DNA from 2 places in the Fictibacillus sp. UD genome. Region 1 is predicted to be linked to the other one. Evidence: riboswitches for the same ligand, from Rfam matches in the RefSeq annotation. Region 1 holds a riboswitch; the other holds the start of a gene.
What was found. A riboswitch is a leader RNA that binds a small molecule or an ion and turns the genes downstream of it on or off. The one in region 1 is predicted to bind FMN.

Region 1 (3,217 bases):
GCTGTGGACCGCAATCACAGCGAGCTGATCCAAACACGTCACCTGTCAAACATTCAGAGTGAACACGAACCAGCACAGGTTCTTCACTGTTGATTTCACCTTTTACAAGGGCCACATGTTCTTTCTCATCCAGCACATTTGAGAACCCAATTGCTTTAAAATCACCAAACTCAGTTGGTAGATTGATTTCGACTTCACGCTTCACCATCTGTTCTGTTTTGTTTCGGTACGTGATAAGGTCTTTAATCGTAATTAGTTTCATATTGTGCTGTTTTGCCAGTTCAACGAGTTCAGGAACACGAGCCATCGTTCCGTCCTCTTTCATAATTTCGCAGATTACACCAGCAGATTGGCTGCCAGCCATTTTCGCTAAGTCAATTGCGGCTTCTGTGTGCCCCGCTCGTCTCAACACGCCGCCCTTTTTTCCGATCAACGGAAAGATATGTCCTGGCCGCTTAAAGTCAGATGGCACAGAATCATTATTCACAAGCTCCCGAACAGTAGCTGCTCGTTCTTGAGCTGAAATCCCGGTTGTTGTTGATTTGTGATCGACGCTAATCGTAAAAGCGGTGCCGTGTGAATCGGTATTGGCTGCTACCATCGGTGAAAGATCCAGCTTTAACGCAATTTCTTCAGAGATCGGTGTACAAACGAGACCACGTCCGTGAGTCACCATAAAATTGATGGCTTCAGGTGTAATTCCTTCAGCTAACGCAACAAAATCTCCTTCGTTTTCACGATCTTCATCATCCACAACGATAACAATTTTTCCTTCTCTTAAATCTGCAACTGCTTCTTCTATGGAGTGAAACATGAACTCTCCTCCTAAAATCCGTGCTCTTGTAAGAAATCAAGAGACAGCTTCGACTTTTGTTTTTGGTCTTCTTTTTCGGGAGCTAACATTCTGTAAACGTATTTTGCGAGCATATCACATTCGATATTCACAACGTCTCCCGCTCCTTTTATTCCTAAAATCGTATGTTCTGCGGTATGTGGAATCAAGGAGACTGTTATCGTATTATTCGTAACGTCAAAAACGGTAAGACTTGTCCCATCTACACAAACGGAGCCTTTTAGCATAAAGTAGCGCATCAGTTGATCTGGAAGTGCAATCGTATAATAGATCGCATTTTTTTCTGGCCGCTTCTCTACAATGTCTCCTGTACCATCAACATGCCCAGAAACGAAGTGTCCGCCAAACCTTCCTCCTGCTGCCATAGCTCGTTCCAAATTTACTTTGTCCCGATTGTTTAAAAGTTTCAAAGTTGAAGACTTGAACGTTTCTGGCATCACATCTACTGTGAACTGATTTTTGCCGAAAGAAGTAACGGTTAGACATACCCCGTTTACCGCAATACTGTCTCCAAGGTGCACGTCTTTCAACACCTCTTCTGCGGAAATAGTAAGTACGATTGTTTCATCGCCTTTTGAAATTGCCTTAATCGTTCCTTTTTCCTCAATGATGCCTGTAAACAAAGAACTTTCCCTCCCTTGTAACTTGTTCTTTTATAAGAAAAATAATCATCGTAAATATGCAAAGCGGGAGTCTTGATTCTCTTAAATAAAAATAACCCCGGAAACAGATTGCTTCCGGGGTTTGTGTTAAAAGTATAACGAAATAAACCTTTAATCTACCTTTTTTAAAATACAGGCAATTAAAAGCGTTCACGTTCCTTCTCCCATCCAGACTATACTGTCGGCTTCGGATTTGCACCGAATCCACCGTTTTCACGAATCGCAAAACCGGGTCACGGACTAAGAGGCCACTGCCTCATCACCGCCGGTTGGGAATTTCACCCGACCCCGAAGGACACTATTTACTTATGTTCATTATAAGTAAACAATAGACTGAATTCAAACATGATTGCTTTTATTGGCCAATAATTAATTTTTCTTTAGGATAATGAATGTGTTCTGTTACTACTTTCCCTCGGATGATAAAGAGGAATGACAGTACGCCAATTCTTCCGATAAACATCAACAGCATAAGAATAACTTTTCCGATCGAGCTCAAATCACCAGTAATTCCAGTTGAGAGCCCTGTTGTTCCGAATGCAGAGCACACTTCAAAAAAGAGATACTCAATCGGCATCGGATCTGTAATTGCTAGGATAATTGTAGAAGTCGTACAAAGCACCATAGCAACGATAATAACAATAAACGACTTTTGTATATCTTCTGGATAAATTTCACGCTTAAAGATCTTAATTGTGTTTCTACCTTTAGCGTAAAAGAGAATAGCTAATAAGGCTACAGCAAAAGTTGTTGTTCGGATACCACCACCGACAGAACTCGGTGATGCTCCAATAAACATCATCACTCCTAAATAAAGAAGGGTTGGCACTGTGAATTCAGAGACATCCATGGTGGATAAACCGCCGCTTCGTGTTGTAACGGACTGGAATAAAGAATAAAATAACGTTTCATGCCAAGATTTACCCTCAAAAAAAGCATTCATCTCCAAAACATAAATTCCGATTGCGCCAGTAACAACCAATAATGCAAAGGTAGTCGTAGTAACCTTCGTGAAGAGGGTAAACGTATAGCGCTCTAAATACTTTCTTTCTTTGATAAAGTTATTGATTTCTACAAGTACAGGAAATCCAATGGCACCTGCTGTAATCAAGCACATCGTAACGATTTGAACAAGATAATCGTTGCGGAACGGGATCAGCGAGCTTCCCGTAATATCGAATCCAGCATTCGTCGTTGCTGTAACAGAGGCGAAGAATGCGTGATACAACACTTCTACTTCCGTATCGTAATAGGGTTGAAACAGGATAAAGAATAAAACGGTTCCGACAACCTCAATCCCTATTATTAGTGTTAAGATTTGCTTCATCAGCTGCACAAGACCTGCAAGCGTGGATTGGTTTTGATCCGTCATTATCAATTGGCGCTCTCTCATCCCTATGCGCTTGCCGATTAAAAGCCAAATCGCTGTTCCTAGCGTCATAACGCCAATCCCACCGATTTGCACGATGATTGCCAGAAGGACAACACCTATATGGTTGAATGTTTCAGAGATATTGACAGCGGTCAGACCTGTAACACTTACAGCACTGACTGCAGTAAATAATGCATCGATAAACTTCAGTTCTACGCCCTTGTTATGTCCGACCGGCAAACTTAATAAAATGGTCGCTACTAAAACAGACAATAAATAAAAAATAACGATAAGTTGAACAGAAGTTAAAAAAGTCTTTTTTTGTTGTGT
Region 2 (3,217 bases), on a different contig from region 1:
AAGTGAATGCAATGGTGCTTTCTGAATGTTGTCCACAAAGAACACAGCATGCGGATTTCCCATTGATACTGCTGTCATATTTAAAGAGTATCCATTAAAAGATACAGCCTCATTTATTACTTGATCAAGATTGTTAAAGCCATTCAATGGAATTTGTCGGGGTTGTAGGATCGGCTTCCCCATATTAACGGTAACGAACGATACTTTATTGTTGTGATCTGGTGTTACTTTTGCAGTTACTAATCCGCCAAGAGTTTCAATCTGAAATTCTGTTTCTTTCACTAGTGCGTGTTCGTACGCATATTTAGCTACGCAGCGAAGTCCATTACCACAGTTCTTAGCTTCCGATCCATCGTTGTTAAAGATCCGCATCTTAACGGGTGCCACATCACTTGGGCAGATTAAGATCATACCGTCTGATCCAATTCCAGTGTAGGGATTTGAAACAGCTACTGCTAGTTGAGGCATGTCAGCTTCAGCGATTGTTTCTTCAAACATATTGACGTAAATATAATTATTGCCAAGTCCATGCATCTTCGTGAATTTCAAAGTATCCATAATCTATAACCCAGCTCCTTAAGATTGCCCTCTTAATTTTTCATCTGTATAAAAATAATCGTCATCCGCATTTAGAATAGTTATCTTGCCATGACAGCACGGCATGATTAAAATCTGTTTAATCGCTTCTTTGGCAAGATTCATCTGATCCTCTTTAAAAGAAGTTAACACATTATCTTGTTTACAGAACGGACACTCCGAAATATAGATATCATTCATCATTCTTTCATACGGCCATGTATATTCAAAGGTTAATTTCATGTGAGTTCATCCTCTATTTGGAAGGTATGGTTGTAGCATATTCGTTCACAACTTACATTTTTTAAAGTATAATAGGTGATGTAACAAAATACAATAGCGATCCATCTTCGGGGCAGGGTGAAATTCCCGACCGGCGGTAATTGAAGATTCCCTCTTCATCAGCCCGTGAGCGATTTGGAAATGCCAAAACAAACGTTTAGGCTAAAGACTTCGATGTCACCATTTTGCTGATCTGGTGTAACTCCAGAGCCGACAGTATAGTCTGGATGGGAGAAGATGTTGGTACAGCGGTTCATGTAAATGAGCCTTTGTTTAAGTGCGCATTTTACCATTTATGTAAATGCTTCTTCTACATGCTGTTTATCAGACAACCTCCCTTAGTCCGTTCTTTGACTAAGGTTTTTTTGTATGAAACAGGCTGTGCTGCATTCGAAATCATGAGATGGCGCAACACAAAAGAGGAGAGATTTCAATGCAAAAGGGAAAAATCAAACAAATGGTAGCGGTATCGATGCTCAGTACGATTGCATATGTACTGATGATGCTCGACTTTCCGTTTCCAGGACTGCCTCCATTTCTAAAAATTGATTTTAGTGAGGTGCCTGCACTGCTAGCTGCCATCATATTCGGACCAGCAGCAGGAATAATGGTTGAAGCAATTAAAAATGTACTTCATTACGGAATTGTTGGAAGTTTTACAGGTGTACCCGTTGGTCAATTAGCAAACTTTGTTGCCGGGATCCTTTTCATTCTTCCAGTATCCTACCTATTCCGCAAAAAGCATACGGTTAAACGTCTTTCAACTGGCTTAATTCTAGGAACAGTTTTGATGACTTTTATGATGGGATTACTGAACTATCTGATCATCTTGCCAGCATATACGTGGTTCCTAGGTGCTGACCCGATGTCTAGCCAAATGATGATGGATCTTATTCTAAAAGGGATTACACCGTTTAACTTGATAAAAGGAACGATTATTACTTTGCTATTCATAGCACTATATAATCGAATGCAGCCATGGGTAATGAAACAGATTGCTCAGCAGGCTTAAATAGATGAAATAAACCGCAGCGAGAGATTCCCGTTGCGGTTTTTTTGTGTTCCAACATAGGGGTATAAAGGCTGTCACGAGCTGAGATCAGTTGTCGATATTTAGCGAATGGCCTTTATATAGAATTTAGACTTAATTGAAGTTTGGTACGACCTAATTAGCTCTCATTTCAACTAATTTTGTTCATCTAGACTTAATTATGGGGAGGTACCACGACTGGTATTCTTCAAGGACCATGGATACCCCCAACACACAAAAAGATGCTCAAGCATAGGCTTGAGCATCTTGAAGTTAAACAATTCTTATAGAATAAACATACCTGCAATTGCACCGCTTAGTAAGTTAGCAATTGTAGCTGCGATAACAGCACGCATTCCAAGTCTTGCGATGTCTGGACGACGGTTTGGCGCCATAGCTCCAAGACCACCTAAAAGGATTGCGATCGAAGAAAGGTTCGCGAAACCACAAAGTGCGAAACTTACAACCGCTACCGTTTTCGGCATTAAGTCAGGAATTTGAGGTGCAAATGAAGAATAAGCAACAAACTCATTCAATACAATTTTTTGACCGATAAAAGTACCGGCTTTAACTGCTTCTTCCCAAGGTACACCAATTACGAATGCAATTGGAGCAAATAGATAGCCCAAGATTTGCTGAAGTGTGATCTCATAGCCAAACCAGCCACCGATTCCGCCAAGGATACCGTTAACTAGTGCGATAAGTGCGATAAAAGCAAGTAGCATTGCCCCAACGTTTAGTGCAATTTGAAGTCCATCTCCAGCACCTTTTGCTGCAGCGTCGATTACGTTTACTGTATCTTTGTCACGCTCTAATTTGATCTCACCCATTGTTTCAGGCTCTTCTGTTTCAGGAACAATGATTTTCGCAATCGCAAGTCCTGCAGGAGCACACATAAAGCTAGCTGCGATCAAGTACTCTAGAGGTACACCTAATAGGTAGTAACCAATTAGTACAGAACCTGCTACCGATGCAAGTCCACCGACCATTACTGCGAAAAGCTCCGATTGTGTTAAACGATTCATATATGGACGAATTACAAGAGGTGCTTCAGTTTGACCTAAGAAAATGTTTGCTGTAGCACTCATAGATTCAGCTTTACTTGTTTTTAATAGCTTGGATAGAGCTCCACCCAAAATTCTTACAACCCATTGCATGATACCTAGATAGTAAAGAACTGAGATTAAAGAAGAAAAGAAAATGATTACTGTTAAAACTTGAAATGCAAAAATAAATCCTTTTCCTTCTGCTGGAATCATACTTCCAAACAAGAAAGTAATTCCTTCGTTCGCATAAGCAACAACGTTAGAAACTTTTTCAGAAACACCT

Region 2: it holds a riboswitch for FMN, as region 1 does, so the genes downstream of both, P8610_RS17365 (ECF transporter S component) here and ribE (riboflavin synthase) in region 1, are expected to answer to the same signal.

Annotation. Positions count from the first base shown of each region.
Region 1 is NZ_JARUHH010000009.1:22,752-25,968, forward strand. Features, by position in the region: gene P8610_RS14150 (bifunctional 3,4-dihydroxy-2-butanone-4-phosphate synthase/GTP cyclohydrolase II) at 1-814, opposite strand, end outside; gene ribE (riboflavin synthase) at 826-1,476, opposite strand; FMN riboswitch at 1,668-1,815, opposite strand; gene P8610_RS14160 (TrkH family potassium uptake protein) at 1,871-3,217, opposite strand, start outside.
Region 2 is NZ_JARUHH010000016.1:24,073-27,289, reverse strand. Features, by position in the region: gene dapF (diaminopimelate epimerase) at 1-558, opposite strand, end outside; gene P8610_RS17370 (hypothetical protein) at 577-819, opposite strand; FMN riboswitch at 919-1,101, shown strand; gene P8610_RS17365 (ECF transporter S component) at 1,292-1,870, shown strand; gene P8610_RS17360 (NupC/NupG family nucleoside CNT transporter) at 2,173-3,217, opposite strand, start outside.